DNA from 4 places in the Pseudoalteromonas sp. SG45-3 genome. Region 3 is predicted to be linked to each of the others. Evidence: predicted binding sites of a transcription regulator. Region 3 holds the regulator's gene; each other region holds the start of a gene.

Region 1 (3,507 bases), on a different contig from region 3:
GCATATGCAGGCCTGCGGTATGGTTAACGATCACAGTAATGATTGTTTTAGGAAAGAAGAAATTATTAAGACTTTTAGTGAGTAAGTGATTTATAACCATAAAAGTGATTAGTTCACAAAGAGGTTAAGAGACGCTGCGCTTTAGAAAAGTAAAGCGTAAATTGACTATGGTTTCTCATTTACCTTCGTTTTTCTCTTTGTGAAATAACGTTTTATTTAAATGATTAAAAGCTACGCTTTTCACGCGAGCAAACTCAGCGTCTACCGCCAAGGTTTAAGTTTGGGTTATCTTGTAGACGCCATGCTTGCGTGACGGGCAAAGCCCGTAAAGTGATTGATCACAAATGAATAATAAATAACGAAAAGTATTTCACCATTTTCGTACTTCTAATCTCGTGAAAGATTATACTTTTTCATTTTCTCAACGAGTGTTGTTCTGCGAACCCCTAATATCTCTGCAGCGCGAGCTACAACGTAATCATAGCGCTCTAACGCTTGGGTAATTAAGCTAATTTCAAGCTCTGCTAAATAATCTTTAAGTTCAATACCATCATCAGGTAATAGCCCACTACCCGTTTGGCTAAACTCAGCGTCTGGCTCACTTTCGTAATCACTAAAGCCTGTACTAAATATGTCGTTAAAGGCGTCTTTTTCCATTAACTCTTCAGGGTATTCTGGCTCGTAGGCTTCAACTTCAATGTAACGATATTTGTTAGGTAAATCAGGAATATCGACCACTTTGTCAGGGAACATAATAACCATACGCTCCACCAAATTAGCAAGCTCACGAATATTACCAGGCCAAGCATGTTCTTTTAAGCTCTCAACTGCGCGCTCTGTAAACTTAGCGGTAGAACCAGTCTGGTCGTTAACACGGCGCATTAACTCTTTTAAAAGCAGCGGAATATCATCAGCTCGTTCACTCAGCGATGGGTTTTCGATAGGGAATACATTTAAACGGTAATATAAATCTTCCCTAAAACTACCCTCTTCAATCATTGTTTCAAGATTACGATGCGTGGCCGCAATAACGCGTACATCAGCTTGGATTGCCTTTGTACCACCAACACGTTCGTAGCTGCGTTCTTGCAATACTCGCAGCAACTTAACTTGCATTTGCAGTGGCATATCGCCTATTTCATCTAAAAATAGCGTCCCGCCTTGAGCTAGTTCAAAGCGCCCTTTACGAGCCGATATAGCACCAGTAAACGCGCCTTTTTCGTGGCCAAATAGTTCACTTTCGAGCAGCTCTGCCGGAATAGCACCACAGTTTACAGGTACAAACGGTCCATTAATGCGCTTTGAAAGCAAGTGTACATTACGGGCAACCACTTCTTTACCTGTGCCTGATTCGCCCAAAATTAAAACATTAGCATCAGTTTTTGCCACTTGTTCAATTAAAAAGCGAACATCTTTGACTGCCTCTGTTTCACCAACAAGTCCATCAAAAGTTTTATGTGGTTTAGAATGCTTATGCTCATTAGGCAGCATACGCTGATACTGCTGGCAGTCGTGAAGTAACTGAGTTGTTACTTCGTGATTAAACGGCTCGCAAATAAGCCCCACTACATTAGCTATACTTAATAGTGGTTTTAGCGTTTCGCCAATTAACAAAAAGGGTAATGTTGGATAGCGTTTAATTAAGCTTTCGTGGTCAAGTGATTGCAACGCTCCTAAAATAATCATGCATTCTTGCTGCTGATATTTTTTGCATTCTTGTTCAAAGCAGTCTTCGCTTAATAGTTGAGCAGCCTCACCAATAAAGCCAAGTGAAGCATTTAATCCTATTGCGCGGTTGTTATTATTATCTAAAATCAAGATCATATTTAGCGAGCCGTACTTTCACTAATTTGTATAATTAGTTAAATTGTAAGCCAGTTCAGCATGGATGCAAGTGATAGCGGCAGTTTTTTGACATAAACGCCAAAAAACAGGCGGGCTAGTTAAGTCAATCATACTTAATAGTTAATCATTAAGTATGGGTTATAGTTTTAACTTAGCCATTACTTAACTATTACCTAACTATTACCTAACTATAACTTAGCCCTAAAAATTAATTTACTCTGCAATAAAAATGCTATTGTTAGTAAATAAACTCAATTATAAATTTAAGTTGAAGTTACAAATGCCGATACATAAATAAGTGAAAATGCTTGGCATTAATATTGCTTTGTTCTTATAAAAGTATAAAAGCTTAATTAATTTTTTGTATTAGCTTTCACATAATTTTATCGTTTTAAATTTTAGGATTTTCCCATGGCTCATGTCTCAGTAAAAAAATACAGTCAAGTTCGTGCCAGTAGTATTGCCGAAATGGCTCCTTACGAACAAATAAACCTTATATTCAGTAATATTATCGGTCGCTTAGCAGCAACAAAAGGGTTTATTGAGCGCAAAGAAATACAAAAAAAAGGTGAAAACATTTCAGCCTGTGTTTTATTATTTGGTGCACTGCAAGACGCACTTAATTTAGAAGTAGAACAAGACCCTAGTATTTCTAACAATTTATTGGCACTTTACGATTACTGCCAGCGCCGTTTAACGCAAGCGAACATAAACAACGATATTGAAGCAATTGTGGAAGTATCAAGTATTGTTAAAGAAATTAAAGAAGGCTGGGATAATATTCCGCTAGATCAACGAAGCCCTGCGGTTTAATTTCAATTATGGACTCGCCAACATTTTCAGAGCCATTAACTAACTACTCTGAGCTCATACAAAACTTGCTTAGTAAAATTGAAGTGTTAGTAAATGATGATAATGCAGACGAAGCTCAGCCTCTTTTAGACACTTTAAATGTTGAACTAAAGCAATGGTGCGAGAGCAGCGACGGCCCAAGCGCAGAGCAATTAGAATTAGTTCAGCTTCGTATAAATACTATTTTAGTAAAAGCGAATAGTGCAAAAAACGAGTCATCTAAAGCTATTATTAAACATAAAAAATCAGGTAAGGCGATTAAAGCTTATAAAGCAAGTCGCTAAAATCTACTTAAATAGAAAACACAAAAAAACCGTTTTAAATAACGGTTTTTTTGTGCTTTCTTAATTTAGTTATTAATTTAATATCATACTTATCTACTAAGAGTTATCTCGTACTACGCCTGGCATATTCTCTAATTGAGCTTGAACATAACTGCTGGTGTTATTAAGGCTCGCCACTAATAAATCCATCGCATTATATTGAGCATATAAGCGAGACGATAGCGACTCCATTTTACTGGCAAGGTCCAAGCGCTGATCATCTAAATCGTCTAGCTGATTTGTTTTACTATCAATTCGGTTTTGGATAATGCCGTCAGAATCTGTATAAAAGCTCATTAGCTCATCAAAAGACTGTGCGAAGCCATCATCGTCATTACCTACAAAAAACTGCTGCACTAAATTTACATCTGCGTCTATTTGCTCATCGAGTGTTTCTGTATTTAGCGTTAAAACACCATAACGGTCTGTTTCTACACCTAGCCGCGAAAGTGATAACGAGTTACCGTCACCTAAATCAACTGATTCA
Region 2 (3,507 bases), on a different contig from region 3:
TATACATAATCACACGACAGATTCTATCTGCTTTTTCTTCAATCTTTACAGTGTGCCCGTCAACACGAATCAAATCGGTTTCTTCAACACGGTCTCCTAACTTTGCCACTTTACCGTTTACACTAACGCGGTTTGCATCAATGTATTTTTCCATTTCACGGCGTGAGCCTACGCCTGCACGGGCTAAGACTTTTTGTAACTTTTCACCTTGTATAATACTCATTCGGATGGTTCTCTCACAGAAGGATCGCTCAATAACTGGTTAATTTTACTTTGCTGCTCTGTTGGCAGCGCAGGTAAGTTTTCAAGTCCAGTTAACGAAAAATAATCTAAAAATTGTTTAGTAGTTGCATATAAAGCCGGCTTACCCGGAACCTCTTTATGCCCTACCACTTTAACCCACTCTCTTTCGAGTAGGGTTTTAATAATATTCGAACCCGTAGTAACACCCCTTACTTGCTCAATTTCACCGCGCGTAATGGGCTGCCTATATGCAATAAGTGATAATGTTTCCAGTAAAGCACGTGAGTATTTTGGTGCGCGTTCTTGCCACAAGTTATTTAACCAAGGGCTTAAACTACTACATGCCTGAAAACGATACCCACTACCAACTTCAACTAAGCGAATACCACGAGTTTGAAAATGTTCTTGTATTGTATCTATTGCGTCGTTTATTCGCGCCATAGAAATAGCTAAATCTATTAATACAGTATCTTTAAGGTGGCGTTTACTAACAGGCTTATCTGCAACAAAAATAGCTGCTTCAATGATCTCAACTAGTTGTTCATCACTAATTCGCCGACCCGCCATACACACTCTTAACAAATAAAAATACACAGCCATCTATTATGACAGAACAACACCAAACTAGGAAAATATATCTACTAAATAACTAGATTTTAAATACAAAAAAGCCAGTGATTATCACTGGCTTCTAATTTACTCTTTAAAACAACAAATATTAGCTGTGTTTAATGGCTTCTAATGCATCATCTTCAGCTACTGCGTTACCGTATTTTTTAATGTAACCCATAAACTCGCTTTTACTGATGCGCTTATCTTGGTTTTTATCCATGTAACCAAAGTGATTTGAAATATCATCATCGTTACCTTCAACTACCGAAATATAGCCATTACTGTCGTTATCTAAGCTTGAAAAGCTGCTTTCAATTTTATCGAATTTAGCGATTTCAGCTTTAAATGCCGACTCACTTACTTCAGAATCAGTGGCTACTTTACCATTGTTTAACTTCATGTAAGAGTTGAATTCTTTGCGGCTAATTTCGTTATCCATATTGGTATCAATATTTGAAAAATGGCCCCAAATGCTATCGTCATCAGCTTCAACTTTTGAGATGTAGCCATCGCTGTCATTATCTAAACTTGCAAAGTCACTGTCTATTCTTTCAAGACCCTGATTAGATGAACAAGCCGCTAGGCTTAATGATGCTAAAATAGTGGCTGCTAATGTTAACTTTTTCATAAGACGTATCCTTCGTAATTAATTAAATGTCACTTTAACTAATACAAATCCAATGCCAATAATAGTTAACTTATAAGAATCAATAACTTAATCTTGGTTGGTGCATTTATTGAACAGTTTCAACAAGTTAAGCTTGCAAGCTTTGCAAACAACCTTGTAATTTTTGCAAAAAAATACCCGGTAAAAAACCAGGTATCTCAATTTTAGTTATATAGTTCAGCTAATAATTAGATTGCTGCGTTTTGGTAGCGTTTAACAAACTCAGTAACGTTTTGACCATTACATTTTAATGAGTTTAAGTTACCAATTTTTTGACGAACAGGTGCTAAACCTTGTTTTAAAGCCGTCATACATAATTGAGTTTCTTGTTGAGCGTCTTTTGCAAATACTTCTACTTTCTCAACTGATGCGTTGCTTAATGTCGTTTTTTTAGCAATATCGCGAATATCTTCACCATTACATAAAATGCTTTTAGAAAAACGAGATAAGTAAACACCGTGCTGAGCAGCTTCTTTACGAGCAACACTAAAGCCTTCGTTTGCGCTTAGTACACATAACTTAGACTCAATTTTATTATCTTGACTGAAGTAAGTATTGCTTTGTGCTGAAGCAGTTGCAGATGCTAATAAAGCAGTAGCTAAAAGTAGTTGTGTTTTCATGAGAGATCCTATTTGAACGAGCTAAACAAGTGAATTTCGCGCATTATATATTCAATAAAGTTAAGTTCAATTGAATTTTTTATTTATTTAAAAAATTAATACTGCATTTACAATGTTTAAACCTTACTCACCAATTGATCAACATTTGTGCAGCTATTTTCTCATTTCAGTCATGTTATGTACGCGTATTTACTGATACAATTTAATTCATTAAATAGATCCAATTTTAAGGTAAATTTTATGAAAGTGATTTCTTTCAATATCAATGGTCTGCGTGCTCGTCTCCACCAATTACAAGCAATTATCGACAAACATCAACCAGACGTTATTGGCTTGCAAGAGATTAAAGTTCATGACGAAGCATTCCCACTAGAAGATGTACAAAAAATGGGATATCACGTCTACTTTCATGGCCAAAAAGCCCATTATGGCGTAGCTATGTTATGCAAAAAAGAGCCTAAATCGGTCTTAAAAGGCTTTGCTACCGATACAGAGGAATCGCAAAAACGCATGATAAGCGTCACTGTTGAACAAGATAACGGTCGCGACCTTACAGTCATGAATGGCTATTTCCCACAAGGTGATAATATTAATCACGAAACTAAATTCCCTTATAAACGACAATTTTATAAAGATTTAATGACACACCTTGAAACCAACCACACCCCCGATCAAGACGTCATTGTTATGGGCGATATCAACATATCACCCACCGATTTAGATATTGGTATTGGCGAAGTTAATGCAAAGCGTTGGTTAAAAACGGGTAAATGTTCTTTCCAACCGGTAGAGCGTGAATGGCTTGCAACATTACTTAATTGGGGCTTTAAAGACACCTTTAGAGAACAAAACCCAGAAACAGACGATCAATATTCGTGGTTTGACTATCGCTCTAAAGGGTTTGTAGATAACCGAGGGCTTCGAATAGATGTAGTACTTGCAACTAATGAGCTTGCAGCACGCTGTATAGATAGTGGTATTGACTACGAACTGCGCGGTATTGAAAAACCCTCAGATCATGCCCCTATATGGTCAACATTTAAGTAATTACTATGCTCAGCATAACAATACAAGGGCTACTTTGGGCCCTTGTAATTATTATTGCCCTACTAAGCTTTGATAAAAAAACATATAAAACATTGCTTAATACGCCAGCCCGTCAAACTGGAGTTCTTGCATGTGCGTTAGTATTTGCAGTGCTTTGGCGAATAAAAGCAGGAATTTTAACGGGCCTTGATTTACACATACTAGGTGTTACCGCCGCTACATTAATTTTAGGCTGGCGATTAACGATTTTAAGTAGCCTACTTGCCACAGCGCTACTAACTGCATTTGGTCAAATTGAACTTGAACTGTTACCAGTAC
Region 3 (3,507 bases):
GATAACGATATTACTCTTTTACCTATGCATAGTCGTGCTAGATTAGGCATAGGCTACTTACCACAAGAGTCATCGATTTTTAGAAAGCTGACTGTTTATCAAAACTTAATGGCCATTTTAGAAACACGCAAAGAACTAAATAAACAAGCCAGAGAAGACACGCTCAATAACTTATTAGATGAATTTAGCATACAACACATTCGTGATAGCCAAGGTATGGCATTATCGGGTGGAGAACGTCGTCGTGTAGAAATAGCACGAGCGCTGGCAGCAGATCCTAAATTTATATTACTGGATGAACCGTTTGCCGGTGTTGACCCTATTTCGGTATTAGATATAAAGAAAATAATAGAACATCTTAAAAATCGTGGGATTGGTGTATTAATTACCGACCATAACGTAAGAGAGACCCTTGATGTTTGTGAAAAAGCCTACATTGTTTCTCATGGGGAGCTGATTGCATCAGGTACTCCAGAACACGTATTAAATGATAAAACAGTACGCGATGTTTACTTAGGCGAGCAATTTAGGCTGTAACATTTACGCCATGTCTTTAAGCATCTGCTAGTATTAATTATAACAACATAAAAGGATTGTTAGAGATACATGAGGCAATCACTACAGCTGCGCATGGGCCAGCAACTTACAATGACTCCACAGTTGCAACAAGCTATTCGTTTGTTGCAACTCAGTACATTGGATCTCCAGCAAGAAATACAAGAAGCTCTCGACAGTAATCCACTATTAGAGGTTGAAGAGGCAGACTATTCCGAAGACGCTGCTGGTAAAAACGAGCAAAAAGCTGATACCGATGACATAACTGTTAGCGCATCTGCTGATGATGCTCCGAGCGAATATGAACAAGATACTGGTGAAGCACTTGCAAAAGACACGCTAAGTGACGACATGGCTATGGATGTTAGTTGGGATGAGTACATGAGTGCCGCTCCTGCAGCCTCATCAGGTCCAATGCCCGAAGACGAATCAATATACCAAGGCGCCTCTACTGAAACGCTCCATGAGTATTTAATGTGGCAATTACAACTAACGCCATTTAGCCCTACAGACGAAGCTATTGCTATTGCTATTGTAGAAGCTGTCGATGATTCAGGTATTTTAACACTAAGCTGCGAAGAGATTTTAGAAAGCTTTAATCAAGAAAACGAAGATGATAACGAAGTCGAACTTGATGAAATTGAAGCGGTATTAAAACGCATCCAACTGTTTGATCCTGTTGGTATTGCTGCACGTAGTTTACAAGAGTGTTTGTGTATTCAGCTTAATCAATTTGATAAAGAAACACCTTATATTAATGAAACGAAAATGATTTTAACCGAGCATATTGATCTATTAGCAGCTCGCGACTATCGTACATTAATGAAAAAAACTAAGCTCAAAGAAGAAGAGCTTAAAGAAGTAATGACACTAATACATACTCTCAACCCAAAACCTGCAGATACTATTGTAAGGGAAGAATCTGAGTATGTTATTCCTGATGTGTCAGTTAAAAAAATTAAAGGCCGCTGGGTTGTCGAATTAAACCCAGATAGCATGCCTAAAATTCGTGTTAATAGCCAATACGCAGCAATGTCTCGCACTGTAAAATCAAGTGGCGACAGCCAGTTTATTCGCTCACATTTACAAGAAGCTAAATGGTTTATTAAAAGCTTAGAAAGTAGAAACGACACGCTATTAAAAGTTACTAATTGTATTGTTAAGCAACAACAAGGCTTTTTTGAACATGGCCCTGAAGCCATGAAACCAATGGTTTTAAATGATGTGGCTGAAATGGTAGAAATGCACGAATCGACAATTTCGCGTGTTACTACTCAAAAGTACATGCATACACCCCGTGGTATATTTGAGCTTAAATATTTTTTCTCAAGCCATGTAAGTACTGAAAACGGTGGTGAATGTTCATCTACAGCAATACGTGCGCTTATCCGAAAATTAATCGCAGCAGAAAACTCAGCAAAACCATTGAGTGATAGCAAAATAGCGGATATATTGGCTGAGCAAGGAATTAAAGTAGCGAGACGTACAATCGCAAAATACCGCGAATCTCTTGCTATTCCACCGTCAAATCAGCGTAAAAGTCTGATTTAAGACGCTAAACTAAGAGGGTAATGCTTATGCAACTAAACTTAACTGGTCGTCACGTAGAATTAACCGATTCACTAAGAGACTATATTAATACTAAATTTGCGAAGCTTGAAAGACACTCTGATCATATTAATAATGTTCATGTCATTCTCGATGTAGAAAAATTAAATCAAAAAGCAGAAGCCACAATACACGTAAGCGGTGCTGAGCTATTTGCCTCTACAGAACATCAAGATATGTATGCCGCTATTGACTCGTTGATCGACAAGCTCGATCGCCAAGTAATCAAACACAAAGAGAAGCTTGCTCGACACTAATATGATGAAATTAAGTTCACTTATATGCCAGGACTGCAGCAAAGCTGCGGTCCTTTTTAATAGCAAAAAAAGAATTTTAGAGTTCATTAGCGAACTTGCTCACGACAAACTTCCGTATTTACCGCAACAAGATATTCTTAATGCTTTAATGAGCAGAGAGAAATTAGGTAGTACAGGTATAGGGCGTGGCATTGCTATTCCTCATGGAAGAATGAGCGGTGCAGAAGAGCCTTTGGCTTTAGTGCTCGTTAGCGAAACTCCAATAAACTTTGATGCAATCGATAATCGCCCTGTTGATATTTTTGTCGCACTCATCGTACCAGATGGCGATAACCAGCAGCACTTAAAGACTCTAGCAACCATTGCTGATAAACTAAACAACAAAGATTTTTGTAAACAGTTACGCAGTGCAAAATCTGATACTGAGCTTTACCAAGTTATTGTCGATCAATCATAGTTTTATAAAGGGTGTTAAATGGAGTTAATTATCATAAGCGGCCGTTCTGGTTCTGGAAAGTCGGTTGCTTTGCGCGTTGTAGAAGATTTAGGTTATTATTGCGTAGATAATATTCCAGTAAACCTACTACCTTCATTAGTTCGCAGTGTGTCTGATAGCTACGATAAAATTGCTGTTAGCATTGATGTGCGCAACATCCCTAAAGAACAAGATGAATTTAACGATATTCTTGAATACTTACCTGGCTTTGCAAACCCTACGTTGTTTTATTTAGATAGCGACGATCAGACATTGATCAAACGCTTTTCAGAAACACGCAGATTACACCCACTATCAATAGACTCGTTGCCGCTTGATTTAGCCATCAAAAAAGAAAAAGAATTACTTGATGTATTAACCACTCGCGCCGACTTTATGATAGATACGACTGATTTAAGTGTTCATCAACTCGCTGAATCTATTCGTGAAAAGATTTTAGGTAAAAAAGATAAGCAACTGATTGTCACATTTGAATCATTTGGTTTTAAACACGGTATACCAAAAGAAGCAGACTACGTATTTGATGCACGCTTTTTACCAAATCCACACTGGGAACCAGAGTTGAAGCCTTTAAATGGGTTAGATCAACCG
Region 4 (3,507 bases), 170 kb from region 3:
CGAGTTTTATTGATTTATCAAGTCCTGAACTGCGAAGTAAGGTAGGTGAATACTGGGATGTTGCTAAAAGAGTTGAGCCGCGATGTCAGATAGAAGCTGCAAAGAAAAGTATTTAAGGCTGTGTTGAGTTTGCTATGTTAATTAATTCACAAGGTGAAGTCCAAGGGTATAAGGTTGTCTCGTCTTACCCTGAGGGCGTGTTTGATATTGATGCGGCAGCTGCTGTGGGTTTATGGCGCTGGAAACCGACAGTTGAAAATACGAGTAAGCAACCGATTCTAACTTATCTCAAAATGGATTTTATGGTGAGCCCAAAACCTACTGATGCAGAGTACTTAGCGCATTGTTCTAAAAATAAAGTCTGAACGTAATTAATAGTATAAATATAATAAGCTAGGTGTTTGTGTACCTAGCTATAAGACTACTTACTTGCATATAAACTGTATTCACTTAGCGTTAGCTTGCCGTCTTTGTCTTGATCATAGCTTGAAAATCGAGACCACAAAGCGGGGTCTACAGCGGTTTCTGAACGTGTTAAAAAACCATCCTGGTTTCTATCAAGTTTTTCAAATTGCTCTGCAACATTGTTGCTTGCAGCAAAGCCTAATGTGCTAAAAATACTAAACGCAAAAAGCGCTATATAGCTTGTTTTTTTCATGAAAAATACTCAGTAGAGGTTATTGGTAAGGTAATTTTTAAATTCGATTAACGAAATTTGGTTATCTTGGTTTTTGTCCCATTTTACAAATGTGTTTAATAGTTGTGGTTGGGGATCAAGTTCGTCATGCGTTAAATAGCCACTTTTGTCGCTATCGAGGTGATCAAAGCGTTGCTTTACATCAAGTGCAGCGGCATCAAAGCTTAATAGCATTAAGATGCTTATAATAAGGGGAAGTATCTTCATGGTGTTCCTTCCAAAAGATGTATTTAAAGTTTGTGGCTAAAATAAAGTGAAAAGGAAAAAGCACTTGCCGTAATTTAACTCCCAACATTAAATCCTTTTACACACTCCCTCAGGGATTATGGCAAATGCTTTTAATTCCAGTTTACCTATAACAAGCTTAAGTAAAGCTTAATCAGTAATTACTCATTAAGGTTTAAAGCTTTCAAATTCCTTTTTTGAGACCTTTTCATCACCGTCTTCATCTAAGTCGGCAAATTGTCTCATTACTTCCTTATCTTCCTTTGCTTCTGCAATTGATATTTGTCCGTCCATGTCTTTATCTAAGTGGGCAAAACGCACATTTGTTGGCGATGCAATTACGGTGGCACTAATTGCTAAAAACATTAATGAAAAAGCGGCTATAAGTTGTTTCATAATCACGTTCCTTATTAAATGAGTTTATTGAATAAATTTTTTGAATTCATCTAGCGACAATTGCCCATCTTGATTAGTATCAATTTGAGAAAAATTCTCGTGTAACACAGCATCTTCACCTGCTTCGGCTTCACTTAATGTGCCGTTACTGTCTTTATCAAGTTCGTTAAAAGTCGCGTGAACGTCCATTGCGTGTGCATTAGCGCCTAAAAAGCCTAAAGCCAGTAATGATGAAATTACTAAAATGCGTTTGTTCATAATTATTTCCTTATTGATTAAAGTTATTACTCCTATTACAAAAATGGTGCCAATAATAATTGTTGTTATTTTTCAATTGGTTATTGTTTTAGCTTTAAGCCAGTGAGAAGTTTTTACTGGGTTTATTGTAATTTTTGTGCGCCTTTTGCAACACTATTTAATGGGGTTAAAAGGGAGTTTATTAAAATCAACGAGTTACGTTGTCTCTATTTGGCGACACATTGTTTTGTAGTGCTGGCTGTTAATCGTATTAAATATAATTGCTGGTTCAGCTAGTGTATAAGGTAAGCACTTAATAATAGAACGCTTAACTTAAAAGGACTAAACGAAATGCCAGCAACCATAGCTAAAAAATACCAAGCAATGCTTAACTGGCGGCCTAATTTAATTGGGCAATTTGCAATGAGTATGCTGCTTTCGTTACTGCCGCTTTCTATAGTGGTGATCGTATTTTTAAATGCGCTTAATAAGCAATTAGCGGTTACTCAAAGTATTGTGAGTAGCAACTACCAAGTTACCAAATCGTTTAACACTTTAAAGCAAGAACTCAACAGCCTTGAACGCGCTACTAGGCAAAACTGGGTATTAAAAAGTGAATCGCTTGATAAGCTCATTGTCGATAAATGGCAATCATCCCTACAAAGCATTGATGAACTCAAATTTGTAAACACGAATAAAGAGTATATCAACCAATGGCAACGCTTATATACCACCTTACAAACCGCGCATGTAAAACTCGTTGAGCAAAAACAACAACAAGCTGAGCTATTTGTGCCAGTGAGCGATTTAATTGCTGAACTTACTTTATGGTTACGTGATAAAAACGAAGCGCAAATTACCAATAACCAAAATGAGCTTACAAGCCTGCAAGCGTCATTTATAAACTGGCTGGTGGCACTTATCCCACTGACTTTAATTGTTGGGGGAGGTTTTTTATGGCGCATAAGTGGGCGGCTAAAAGGGTTAACTACGGTTATTGATAAGCTTGGGCAGGGGCATTGGCAGCAAAAAATATCTGTGAAAGGTTCAGCTGAGCTTGTTGAGCTAGGAGAAAAGCTCCAATGGGTACAAGAACAGCTTCATATGCTTGAGCAGCAAAAAGATACTTTTTTACGCCATGTAACTCATGAGCTAAAAACGCCGCTTGCTTCAATGGTCGAAGGCACTGACTTATTAACTGATGAAATAGTAGGTCCAATTACCGCTGAGCAAAAAGCAGTGCTTGAGCTTATTAGCCAATCTATGGTGCGCCTTCGTACAATGATTGACAGCTTGCTGAGTTATAATGCTATTCGCACCAGTAAAGATAGCCTAAGCGAAGTTGAATTTAGTCTTCTTATTAATAAAATTAATAGCCATTTTGAGCATCGCTTAACTGCGCGTCAGCAAGCTCTGCAGTGGCAAAATACTTTACCTAACAAACCGCTTGCTTTACCTAGTGAGCTTATTGAGATGATTTTAATTCAGCTTATTTCAAATGGCTTAAAATTTTCACAAGATAAGCAAAGCGTTACTATTAATTTAGCGCTTGAGCAAAACCAGCTTTGTATCGTTGTACTTGATAAAGGGTGCGGTATTAAAGAGCAAGAAAAAACTCAAATTTTCAGCGCATTTTATCAAGGTAAACACAGTAAAAATGTTACGCTGCAAGGCAGTGGGCTGGGTTTAACTATTGTAAAAGAGTCTGTTGAACAGCTAAGAGGTACACTTAGTGTTGAGCATAACGAGCCACATGGTTGCCGGTTTTCAATTAAAATTCCCATAACAAAAAATCTAGGAGTTAATTAACATGCGCTTGCGTTTAATCGCTATTTTATGTGTGCTCAGTAGCAGCATGGTTATATCAGGTTGTGAAATTAATAATGGGCAAGAAGAGCGTGTGTCAATTACACCTGCACCTGTGGTCGATACAAAAAAAACGACCGACAAAA

The links. The regulator sigma-54, encoded in region 3, starts transcription at its own class of promoters, with help from an activator protein. The targets are predictions, from matches to a motif close to GTTGGCACGNNNNTNGNNT.
Region 1: fliS (flagellar export chaperone FliS) is a predicted target of sigma-54. The motif match lies at 2,153-2,171, and genes of this name have one in related genera.
Region 2: H5126_RS11425 (EF-hand domain-containing protein) is a predicted target of sigma-54. The motif match lies at 1,525-1,543, and genes of this name have one in related genera.
Region 4: H5126_RS06385 (EF-hand domain-containing protein) is a predicted target of sigma-54. The motif match lies at 1,612-1,630, and genes of this name have one in related genera.

Annotation. Positions count from the first base shown of each region.
Region 1 is NZ_JACJEN010000013.1:27,218-30,724, reverse strand. It holds gene H5126_RS14300 (DNA-3-methyladenine glycosylase I) at 1-85, shown strand, start outside; gene H5126_RS14295 (sigma-54-dependent Fis family transcriptional regulator) at 388-1,824, opposite strand; gene fliS (flagellar export chaperone FliS) at 2,257-2,658, shown strand; gene H5126_RS14285 (hypothetical protein) at 2,667-2,981, shown strand; gene fliD (flagellar filament capping protein FliD) at 3,078-3,507, opposite strand, start outside.
Region 2 is NZ_JACJEN010000008.1:78,394-81,900, reverse strand. It holds gene rluB (23S rRNA pseudouridine(2605) synthase RluB) at 1-223, opposite strand, end outside; gene scpB (SMC-Scp complex subunit ScpB) at 220-810, opposite strand; gene H5126_RS11425 (EF-hand domain-containing protein) at 962-1,483, opposite strand; gene H5126_RS11420 (hypothetical protein) at 1,711-2,142, opposite strand; gene xthA (exodeoxyribonuclease III) at 2,383-3,189, shown strand; gene H5126_RS11410 (energy-coupling factor ABC transporter permease) at 3,195-3,507, shown strand, end outside.
Region 3 is NZ_JACJEN010000004.1:228,822-232,328, forward strand. It holds gene lptB (LPS export ABC transporter ATP-binding protein) at 1-537, shown strand, start outside; gene H5126_RS07175 (RNA polymerase factor sigma-54) at 607-2,106, shown strand; gene hpf (ribosome hibernation promoting factor) at 2,133-2,420, shown strand; gene ptsN (PTS IIA-like nitrogen regulatory protein PtsN) at 2,425-2,877, shown strand; gene rapZ (RNase adapter RapZ) at 2,896-3,507, shown strand, end outside.
Region 4 is NZ_JACJEN010000004.1:61,206-64,712, reverse strand. It holds gene H5126_RS21450 (hypothetical protein) at 1-116, shown strand, start outside; gene H5126_RS21445 (energy transducer TonB) at 135-365, shown strand; gene H5126_RS06400 (calcium-binding protein) at 422-658, opposite strand; gene H5126_RS06395 (calcium dependent protein) at 668-904, opposite strand; gene H5126_RS06390 (hypothetical protein) at 1,091-1,318, opposite strand; gene H5126_RS06385 (EF-hand domain-containing protein) at 1,343-1,576, opposite strand; gene H5126_RS06380 (sensor histidine kinase KdpD) at 1,907-3,364, shown strand; gene H5126_RS06375 (hypothetical protein) at 3,366-3,507, shown strand, end outside.